2 regions of the Brevibacillus sp. MS2.2 genome follow, and region 1 is predicted to be linked to the other one. Evidence: predicted binding sites of a transcription regulator. Region 1 holds the regulator's gene; the other holds the start of a gene.
What was found. The regulator LexA, encoded in region 1, represses DNA repair genes until DNA is damaged. The targets are predictions, from matches to a motif close to CGAACATATGTTCG.
Positions count from the first base shown of each region.

Region 2: the regulator LexA is predicted to act here: its motif matches at 3,348-3,361, upstream of uvrB (excinuclease ABC subunit UvrB).

Region 1 is NZ_JABSUZ010000020.1:51,455-57,337, forward strand. It holds gene HP568_RS18220 (HesB/IscA family protein) at 1-246, shown strand, start outside; gene HP568_RS18225 (HelD family protein) at 310-2,559, opposite strand; gene crcB (fluoride efflux transporter CrcB) at 2,598-2,963, opposite strand; gene HP568_RS18235 (DUF896 domain-containing protein) at 3,061-3,258, opposite strand; gene yneA (cell division suppressor protein YneA) at 3,335-3,673, opposite strand; gene lexA (transcriptional repressor LexA) at 3,836-4,459, shown strand; gene HP568_RS18250 (DUF456 domain-containing protein) at 4,511-4,996, opposite strand; gene HP568_RS18255 (DUF4269 domain-containing protein) at 5,104-5,712, shown strand; gene HP568_RS18260 (SOS response-associated peptidase family protein) at 5,658-5,883, opposite strand, start outside.
Region 2 is NZ_JABSUZ010000025.1:12,063-17,945, forward strand. It holds gene uvrA (excinuclease ABC subunit UvrA) at 1-1,277, opposite strand, end outside; gene uvrB (excinuclease ABC subunit UvrB) at 1,293-3,269, opposite strand; gene HP568_RS20415 (flagellar hook assembly protein FlgD) at 3,450-4,382, shown strand; gene HP568_RS20420 (hypothetical protein) at 4,447-5,883, opposite strand, start outside.

The DNA of each region.
Region 1 (5,883 bases):
GAAGAAGACAAAGAGTTGAAACTGCGCCTTTATATTACTCACGCTCACGGTGATCATGCACACTACGGACTCGCTCTGGACAAGCCAACAGAAGAAGATGTTGTGATCTCGACAGATAAAGAGATCGATGTGATCGTGAAAAAGGATGAGCCATTGCTCGATGGCGTCATCATTGATTACCTCTTCTTGCCACAAGAAGGGTTTGTTATTACCAACCCTTCCAAAGGTAACACAGGTGACCACTAAGCATGATACAGATAAACCCTCTGCTTTTTTACAGGCAGAGGGTTTTCTTTGATACCTAGTTTCTTATTCGTCAGTAGCCATGGTGTACAGCTCTGTCGATAAATCTTTCAGCAACGGCGAAGAAACGTTATCCACCTGCGTCATAACAAGGCGATGGACCGGACGTGTCATTGCGACATACAACAGTTTTGCGTCCCATTCGTTACTTTGATAGGCGTCCACATCCAGTAAAATGACCACATCGAACTGTAAACCTTTCGTTAGAAAAGCAGGCATGACGGTTACGCCACCCGGAAATTGGTTATCTTTGCTGCCCAACAGGGTCAGATCAGCTATCTTGTCTTGCAGTCCTTTATGTGCTTTTTTACTCGCTTGAATGGTTTTCGCTACGATCGCTATCGTTTTGAAGCCTTCCGACTGGTAGGCAGCCACACGCGAAGAGATGTCCTCCCACAGTTGCGCTCGTGAACGAGCCTTGACCATGCTTGGTTTTTCGCCATGTCGCAAAACCGGTTTTGCCAATACCGTCTCGGGCAATTCAATCTGCCGCAATACTTCATTGGCACAACGCATGATCTCAATTGTCGAACGATAGCTTTGCGACAACGTGTAATAGGAAGGAAACAACTGTGCAAAAATGCCCTTCGTCAACTCTTCCCAGGCATGAATCCCCCGGTAGCTATGAATACCTTGCGCAATATCTCCCACGATCGTTAACGAGTTTCGCTTGGTTGCCAATGCAATGACGGCTATTTCCAGCGCACTCAAGTCTTGTGCCTCATCCACAACTGTATGATCAAAATGCTCTGCCTTATTCATTCCTTCAACAATATGCTGCAAGTATAGCAATGGCGCGATATCTTCCGGCTCCAATCTCTCCTCTGCAAACAGCGCAGCACTTGACTGCGTCACATCACGCACAACTTCGTCTGAAATGTCAGCAGGTACGAGCTTGCGCAGCAATTCCTCGTCAGCAATCAACTCGCGATAAGCCGCAAAGATTTCCAGTCTTGGAAACGAAGTCAGGTACGAATCCAGTATTTGCTCCAGCATTTTCTCGAATTTGTACAAGCCTTCTTTGTCCAAATCGACTTTTCGCTCTCGCAAATGAGCAAACAATTGCTTGTTCATTTCTTGTTTCAAATGCTTGCGAAGCGCTTCTACCCGGCGATGATACGGCATATTCGCGAATAACTCCAGGAAGCATTGACGAATAAAATCACCCGGAATGGAAAAGACTTGCTTCGTCTTGTTGTATAAAAAGCTGAGCTTCTTAAAAGGAATTCTTGTGTCGACGATATGACGAATGTATTGCTCAAGCGCCTCCCGACAAGCGAGTGATCCTTTGAAGCGAAGTCTGTTTCGCGTCATTTCTTGCTGGCGCTCATCCTGCCCCTCTTCGAAGAACAATTGAAGGGGCTTATCAGGACTCACGATTTTCCATCCTTTTGGCAGCAGAGGCTTCACAAGACGTGCTGCCCAATCTACAAAGGTAGACTGTTGAACGTCATCGACCCCCAACTCAGGCAAAACCTCGGATATATAGGTAAGAAACATCCGGTTAGGTGCAAACACCATGAACTTTTTGGACATCATGGAATCCTGGTAGTTATAAATCAAATAGGAGAGTCGGTGCAGCGCGATGGTCGTTTTTCCGCTCCCTGCTACTCCTTGCACAACAATGGGCCGTTCTTTTTCCGCCCTGATAATATCATTTTGCTCAGATTGAATCGTTGCGACGATGTCTTTTAGTCTGCTATCGTTCGCCTGATTCAGATTGGCTGCCAAAAATTCATCGATGAAGCCCTCTTGCAAAAACTCGTCGGGATGCCCCATCTCACGGTTAATCGTTTCTTTTACTGCTCCATCATAGATGCCGACGATCTTTCCGTCTTCGATCGCAAAATTACGCTTTAATCGAACTTCACCACGTACGATCTCGCGTCCCATCCGGTAAAACGCGTCTTTGCTCTCACCGGAATAATAAAGACTGGCGATAGGCGCACGCCAATCCACGACGACAGAATCAAACGTATCACTGCGTACAATTCCCCGTTTTCCTATGTAGACCTGGTCCAGCTCGTAGATTTCATCCTTCAAGAAATCCACTCTGCCGAAATAAGGCTTCTCTCGCCCCTGATCTTCTAGGTAACGCAAATCCTTTGCCTTATTATAGTTAACGACCTGTTTCACATAGTCATCTGTTGCCTCGCGAATATCATTACGAAGCTGCTCCATTTCTTCGTCGATCGCTGAAATGGTATCATCCAGCTTTTTTTGTTCCAATTCATAATCACGATGCTGTGTACTCACAATCATTCCCCCTCACATGTATCGTGTCATTGAACGTATTAGGACCATTGCCTAGCCAACCATATTCCAACCGCACAAGAAAGTAGTCCGACTCCCAAACTGAGAAGAGCGTACAAAGTGCCACGCAACAAGTGGCCTTCTCCCCAAAAAGAGACCACTTCCAAGGAGAAGCTAGAGAACGTCGTAAATCCTCCCATGACCCCCGTTGCAAATAAAAGATAGAGTGTCGGAGATAAAATGCCACGTTCTTTCCCTAGCACGAACAAGATGCCGATGATCAAAGATCCACAAACATTGGCGATCCAGGTTCCCCACGGCCATCCCGGTTGGTTTGCGAGTAAAGACAATAGGTAGCGCAAAAGAGAGCCAACTGCTCCTCCAACCGCCACAGCTATCCAGGCCATCGCTTTCCCTCCTTGGCTATCAAAGCTGTTATGTATGTCACAGAAAAAGACACCCTAGCGTCAAGCGAGGATGTCTGTCGTATCAGTAATTGTTATCTTACTGTTTTGGCTTATTTTCTTCAAGGTCTTCCACATAACGGATGGAATCCAAATTTGCTCTCAATGAAAGCTTAACGGCGTCAATGTACTTTTGGCGCAATGCTTTTTGTTCAAGCTTTTCCTCTTCGGTCAAACCTTCTTCGCGAGATTTTTTGACCAATTCGTTAATGCGTTTAATTTCTGCGTCAGATACCACTGCTGGTTCCTCCCACTCTGTAGTAGTGCCGCTTCATTATACCACATTCGAATGATCCCGCAAGACAGCCGAACACTTACGGAGTATCAGGAAGGATGAGAGTCTGACCTGGATAAATCCTGTTGCTCTCTAAACCGTTCGCATCTTTAATCTCTATTATATAGTCTCGAACATCCATATGCGGATCTGGATTGTATTGAACAGCTAATGACCATAGGCTATCTCCAGATTGTACGGTTACTTCTATACCTTGTGGCTCCTCTATTGGCGAAGAAGCAAACACTAGTTCGGTCAACAAATAAAAAAAGAGAGTAAATGTAATAAGAAACAAGAGAGCTTGTCCTCTCGTGATACCAAAACGAACACGGCGTTCTTCTTTTTTCTCGAAACGATTACGAACAGTCGATGAATTCATAATAATAGCCTCCTCACAAACATACGTTCTGATCACTTATAACCTCATGATAAATGAGAACATATGTTCATGTCAACAAAGAATCGAACTTATGTTTGTCGAACGCAAGCTCCCATGGTATAATATAGGAAAATATGTTCGAGAAATCAGGGGTGTCTTTCTATGTCAAAATTATCGAGTAGACAACAAGCCATCATCGAGTTCATACGAAAGGAAGTTCGTGATAAAGGATATCCGCCATCTGTACGTGAAATCGGAGAGGCTGTTGGACTAGCTTCCAGCTCAACGGTACATGGGCATTTGGCACGCTTAGAGAAAAAAGGCCTCATTCGTCGAGATCCTACCAAACCTCGCGCCATCGAATTGCTATCCGATGAAGATCGTTTTCAAGACAATTTCGAAGACTCTGTCGTCCGTGTGCCAGTAATCGGAAAAGTAACCGCTGGACAACCGATTACTGCCATTGAGGATGTGGAAGAATACTTCCCTCTTCCAGACAATATCGTGACTTCTGACAAGGTTTATATGCTGCGCGTCTCCGGGAACAGTATGATTGATGCCGGAATTCTCGACGGAGATTACGTAATCGTTCGCCAACAGCACGTAGCAAACAATGGTGACATTGTCGTAGCGATGACAGAAGAAGACGAAGCGACCGTCAAAAGATTTTTCAAAGAGAAGAACCACTTCCGTCTCCAACCGGAAAATGCCACGATGGAACCGATCATTCTGGAGCATGTCACCATTCTCGGTAAAGTCATCGGTGTTTATCGACTCATTCACTAGTTTCCACGTAAAAAAAGGACAGCCTCGGCTGTCCTTTTCGTTTTCTATATGTTATCTGGCGACAAAAAACCAGATGATCATCGAAACTTGCAAGATGACTTTTACGACTGCACTGCCCAAAAATCCGATCAATGAACCTACGCCCGCTTTCACTGCTCGCTCCATCGATTGCTTCTGCACCATTAACTCTACAAGAACGACGAATACGAACGGCAAAATCAGCATACCAAACGGTGGGAAAACGAAAATCCCAAGAATAATTCCGACCGCCGCAGCAATGGACGACCATTTGGACCCTCCGTACCTTTTCACGAAGTACATGTTCGTCAGTAAGTCAGCACCGTAAAGCAGAATACTTAGAACGACCATTCCCCACCAAAAGGAGGCCGGCAATCCCGCTCCCGGATCTGCAATGAAAAAGTGATAGAGCAAGAAGCCCGCCCACAGTAATATCGTATCAGGTAAAACGGGTAAAAAAATTCCTGCGATGCTTAGCAAGAACAATAACACAACCACTACCCACAAAAATATTTCCATCTACTACACTCCCTTCATCTAGGTATACGAGTGATGACCAATTTCGTTGCGTACTTATTCACTTTTGTCTAAACTATTTTAAAAGAAAGTAGACTGGAGGTAGTCTCATGAGAAATTGGCATGATCTTTCTTACTTGGGTAGAGGGACGATGCGCCAAAAAGCGGCGTGGGACGCGATACAACAGACCCACATCATGGAGGTACTATCCGAATTCCGTCCTGTGCTTGCCGGAACCATCCCATTAGATATTGACGTTGTGCAAAGCGATTTGGATATTATTTGCGAGAGTCACGATCTGGAACAGTTTGAGCAAGCTGTTCGTACAGCGTTTGGATGCTTTCCCGGATTTGAAGTGACACACCTAGATGTAAAAACTACTCCTACGTGCGTAATCTCGTTTTTCACAGCTGACTTTTGGTTTGAATTGTTTGCTCAACCGGTAGCTGTCGAAAAGCAAAATGCCTATCGTCATATGGACATCGAAGCACGATTGCTAGACATAGGAGGCGTGCATGCGTACCAACATATCAGAGCTCTGAAGCAAAACGGCATCAAAACAGAGCCTGCATTTGCTCGATACTTTCATATTCCGGGTGATGATCCATACGAGGCTTTGTTGCAATTAGAGTCGTTAACCGAACAGGAATTACGACAAAGAGTTCAGGTCCTACGAAAGGATTCATCTTCAAACAATGAGTCGATCTCTACTTCTTGAATGCAGGAAGGATCATCATTTTTCGGGCTGCCCACTTTGGTGGATACCGGATACACCATCATCTCGCTGGAATCATAGGGGGTAAACAGCGACTGGAGCTGCAACCGATCATACTTCTCTCGATCAAGCCATAAGTCCTCGTCCTCTTTTTTTAAGATGACAGGCATCCGC
Region 2 (5,883 bases), on a different contig from region 1:
CGCTCTCCGACCTTTACCGCCAAGCTCTCCTGACGCAAACGTTGGCCTTTGCAGACAGGACAAGCCTTTTGGCTCATAAATCCTTCGATTTGCTCGCGGATGTAATCCGAGCTCGTCTCCAGATGACGTCGTTGCAGGTTGATGACGACACCTTCAAACGGTACGACCGCCTCGCGCACTTGCCCGAACTCGTTCTCATAGCGGAAGTGAATTTTTTCGCCCTCACTGCCGTACATCAGGATTTGTCGGTGCGCTGCAGTAAGCTCCTCATATGGCACATCCATCCGAATGTTAAAGTGGCGGCAAGCTGATTCCAACAATTGTTGATAGTACGTCGAAGTCTTCGGCTCCCATGCGCCAATCGCCCCGTCATCAAGCGTCTTCGTCACATCGGGCACGACCATATCCGGATCTACCTCTAGCTTGACACCCAGTCCATCACACTCCGAGCAAGCACCAAACGGGCTGTTAAAGGAGAAAATCCGCGGCTCCAGCTCCCCGATGGAGAATCCGCATACCGGGCAAGCATGTTTTTCACTGAACAGCAGCTCCTCTTGCTCCATCACATCGACGATGACCTTGCCATCTGCTAAACGAAGTGCCGTTTCCAAGGAGTCTGCGAGACGCGCCTGTACATCCGGCTTCACAACGACCCGGTCCACAACAACTTCGATGTTATGCTTCTTGTTCTTTTCCAGTTTGATGTCTTCGGACAGATCGGTAATTTCACCATTGACCCGCACACGGACGAAGCCTTGCTTGCGGATGTCCTCGAGCAGCTTGACGTGCTCTCCCTTGCGTCCTTGCACCATGGGAGCTAGAATCTGCATTTTCGTGCGCTCAGGATACTCCAATAGGCGATCGACCATTTGTTCAATGGTCTGGGACTGGATCTCGATGCCATGCTCCGGGCAAACCGCTCTACCGACACGCGCATACAAAAGGCGCAAATAGTCGTAGATTTCCGTAACCGTACCTACCGTGGAGCGAGGGTTGCGGCTCGTCGTTTTCTGGTCAATCGAGATCGCAGGGGACAGTCCCTCAATCGAATCCACGTCCGGCTTGTCCATTTGCCCGAGAAATTGACGGGCGTATGCAGACAGAGACTCGACATAGCGTCGTTGTCCCTCTGCGTAAATCGTGTCAAAAGCAAGCGAGGATTTACCCGAGCCAGACAAACCCGTCAGAACGACGAATTTGTCCCTCGGAATGACTACATCAACATTTTTCAGGTTATGGGCACGTGCACCCTTTACGACAATATGTTCTAATGGCATGAAAAAAACCTCTCCTTAGAGTTCCGCCTTCAGCTCAAGAATCAAATCACGCAATTCTGCCGCACGCTCGAACATGAGGTTGCGTGCCGCTTCCTTCATTTCTTCTTCCATACGTTCTATAACAGCCACGCGATCCTTCTTCGGCATTTTCTTGAAGTCTGCATGTGGCAAGTAATCCGCTTTTTCCTCCGCTACCTTGGTCGCCTCGATCACTTCGCGGACGGACTTTTTCACGGTTTGCGGCGTGATGCCGTGCTCTTCATTGTAAGCCATCTGAATGGAACGACGACGCTCTGTCTCCCGGATCGCAGAGGTCATCGAATCTGTCATTTTATCCGCGTACATGATAACGCGTCCCTCTGCGTTCCGCGCAGCCCGACCAATCGTCTGAATCAGCGAGCGCTCATTACGCAGGAAGCCTTCCTTGTCCGCATCCAATATCGCTACGAGCGATACTTCCGGCAAGTCCAAGCCTTCCCGCAAGAGGTTGATCCCGACCAGCACGTCAAACTCACCCAAACGCAACGAACGTAAAATTTGCATCCGCTCAATCGTTTTAATATCCGAGTGAAGATAGCGGACCTTGATTCCGATTTCTTTCAGATAGTCCGTCAAATCCTCAGACATTTTCTTCGTCAGAGTCGTGACGAGAACCCGCTCATTTTTCGCAATCGTGGCTTGAATTTCGCCAATCAAATCGTCAATCTGTCCCTTGATCGGACGTACCGTTACCGTCGGGTCAATCAAGCCTGTCGGACGAATCACCTGCTGCACCATTTCCGGGCTGTGCTCCAGCTCATAAGGTCCAGGTGTAGCTGAAATGTAAATCGCTTGTTTCAGCTTTCCTTCAAACTCTTCGAACTTGAGTGGGCGGTTATCGCGAGCAGAAGGCAGACGGAATCCGTGCTCGACCAGTACATCCTTCCGTGCGCGGTCACCGTTATACATCCCCCGAACCTGCGGCAAGGTCATATGCGACTCATCCATCATGACGATAAAATCCTCTGGGAAGTAATCCAGCAAGGTATATGGAGCATGCCCGGCAGGCAGTCCTGTCAGATGGCGCGAGTAGTTCTCAATACCGGAGCAAAAGCCCATCTCCATCATCATCTCAATATCGTACCGTGTGCGTTGCTCCAGTCGCTGTGCTTCCAGGAGCTTGCCCGCATCACGGAATTCTTTCAGTCTTTCTTCCAGCTCGGCCTCAATGCTTTGGACAGCCAGCTTCATTTTCTCCTCACGCGTCACATAGTGAGATTTAGGGAAGATGGCAATGTGATCACGCTGTCCCAAAATCTCGCCGGTCAGTACGTCAATCGAAGTAATCCGCTCAATTTCATCTCCAAAAAACTCAACGCGAATCGCCTGCTCACTCTCCGAGGCAGGGAAAATCTCCACGACGTCACCCCGCACACGGAAGGTACCGCGCGTGAAGTTGATGTCGTTGCGTGTGTACTGGATATCGACCAGACGATGCAAAATCTCGTCCCGTCCTGTTTCCATGCCAACACGTAAAGACAAGAGCAGCTCCCGATACTCCTCGGGCGAACCCAATCCGTAAATACAGGAGACGGAGGCAACGATGATCACATCTCGGCGTTCAAACAACGCACTGGTAGCGGAGTGACGGAGCTTGTCGATCTCGTCGTTAATGCTCGAGTCTTTTTCAATAAACGTATCCGATTGGGGAATGTATGCTTCGGGTTGATAGTAATCGTAGTAGCTGACGAAGTATTCCACCGCGTTGTTCGGGAAAAACTCCTTAAACTCTGCACAAAGCTGCGCGGCCAGAGTTTTGTTGTGTGCCATCACGAGTGTTGGCCTGTTCACCTGAGCAATTACCTGGGCAGCCGTAAAAGTCTTTCCCGTTCCCGTCGCACCCAGCAATGTCTGGTGTCGCTTGCCAGCCTTTAACCCTGCCACCAGCTCGGCAATGGCGGTCGGCTGGTCACCGGATGGTTGAAACTCCGATACCAATTCAAAACGCTCCATTCCCTCGTTCATCTCCTCATAGCATGACTGTTTCTACTTCCATTATAACACAATTTCGGCTAGTTTAAGCCCAAAATTCGAACAAACGTTTGTCTTCATCTTTTCGCTGATTTTTCCGATATAAGATGAAAGAAGTGCAAACATGCGCAGATAGACTCGCCACCTTCAGGGAGGATTGACATGTCAGATACCGGAACAACCGTTAAAAATAACCCTTATATACAACCGCACATGAGCTATAAAGGCAAAAAAGAATTCACCACCGAGCTCGACCAAAATGCCTTTATGAAGCTCATGCTGGAGCAGTTAAAGCATCAAGACCCTATGTCCCCAATGGACAACTCTCAGTTCATCCAGCAAACAAGTATGCTGACCATGGTAGAAAAAATCACAAAAATGACCACGCTGATGGAACAATCGAACAACAGCATGGTTACTTTGGAAAAGTATGAAAAGCTGGTAGGTCGTACAGCCTCGTATTCCCTTACTACAAAAGACGAGATGACGGGAGAAACTAAGACGGAGAAGAAAGAAGGCGTCCTTGATGCCGTCTACATGGATCAAGGCAAAATCTACTTCCGTGTCGCAGGCGAATCGACACCGATTCCACTGGCAGACGTCTCCGGACTGGAATCGCAAGGTCTGGCTGGCAATACGCTCGATAATAGCGTGAAGTACATGGAAATGATCGGTCGAGAGATTTCCTATAAAGTAACCAAGGATGTCGACCGGGATGGCAATCCAGCTACCACACACGACGTTTCCAAGGTGGATGAAATCTTGAATGGCGTCATCACTGGCTTTACTACCAAAAACGGTACCGCACAATTCCAGCTGGATAATGGATCAACCGTAAAAGCCGAAGAAATCGTAGGCATGACGGTAAAACCTGAAAACAGAACAATGGGCAACTCCCTTGCCTACGCGCAAATGATCGGCTACAACATCATGTACAACCAGTCTCAAACAAATCCAGACGGCACCTCTACCAATACGCCTCTTACCGGAGTGGTCAAAGCTGTCAGCATGAAAAACGGAGTAGTCGAATTCGTCCTCCAGGATGATAAGAAAGTCGGTCTCAATCAAATCACAGGATTCGAAGCAACTGCCTAGAATCCTATACAAAAAGCCGCACATCTTCGAAATCGGAGAAGGCGGCTTTTTCACATACAGAGTTCTATTCGTTTACGATCACTTTTCCGGTTATCGCATCCACATAAAACGTATCATCTACTTTAAATTCTCCCCCACAGAAGCAATGCGAGCGAGTTTGGCGAAACGAAAGGTCATAGCCGAGCTTCCAGGTAATCGTGTCTTTCTCGTAATCTGGCTTGTGGATGTAGGTCAGCTCAAGTGGAAAGGTTTGCAGTAAACGGGTCATGGCCACTTGTTCTTTAAGCGCTTGGGAACGGGCCGGGTATTTGACACTGACCGGTTTGTTTATGCTCACCTGCTCCCATGTACCCGTCCATGAATCGATTCGAATCGTATACATCCCGTCCTCCACACTCTGATTGATCCCATAAACCGGAATGCCGTTCACAAGAGGATCAGCTACGATCGAGGTGTACCTTTCATCTCCATCCTCCGTTACTAGTATCTGATTACTTCCAGACGGAGTTAGTCTTTTCAAAAGCTTATCCGCTTCCATCCGATCCCGCTTCTTATCCGTTTTCACGTTTGACCATTGCGGATTGTTCTCCTTTGTGGAAAATTCGAGCAGTTGACCTGTCTTTGCATCCGTCACGAGGAGATGATGCTGCTCGCCGTTACTGCTTCCCTCAGGAAAGGTAGCCAATCTAGATATCTTGTCAGCATCGGATAACCCCTCACCAAAATTTCCCCATATGAAATACCGACGGGCTGAACCATCGTCGTAACTCGCCTCGTAGACGGACAGCGGCAGCTTTTCTGTTTCAACGCTAAACAACAAGCGTAACAAATCTCGCGCTTGCGTCTCGGTTTGCGCTACCCACTTCTCACCTGTTCCAGTCACATTGATGGTCTGAGACGGCGGGGTTGTCGCTCGGTTATTCTTTGTTATCAATTGTTTGCCACTAAAAGCATCCAATGCACTACCTGTATGTTGTTGCGTTATGATTCCATTTTTCAGGACATAAGCGAGCTTTGCATCTACCTGATCACTTTGATTATGAATGGGCAATAAATAAACAAGTTCCAATGGACGGCTTTCTTGCCACTTTCGTACAGCTTGTTCGGCTGAGATGACGCGCTGAGGAGATGGGAGTGAAGAGGGACTTACTTTTTCATATAATCTGCCATCAAACGTAGAAAACCAAACGATTCTTCCCGATGCATCAAAACTGACGAGACAATCATAATCGTCATCGAGTACCACATTATTCAGAACTCGCACCAGTCGAACCGTCAACAAGTCCTTATTTTTATAAACCTCCCTCGCTTGATAGGTGTTGCCTGTACCTGTTCCCTGCAAACCAGCAACAAAAGCCAACGCACGTGTTTTGGCTTGCTGCTCAGTTGGGTAGGCAGGCTTTGTTGTTGCTTTCGGGGTAAGATTCAGTCTGAGCAGCTCCCCTGTCTGTCCGTCAAAAATCGCATTATCCATGGACGATTCGGCCTCAGAAGCAGATTG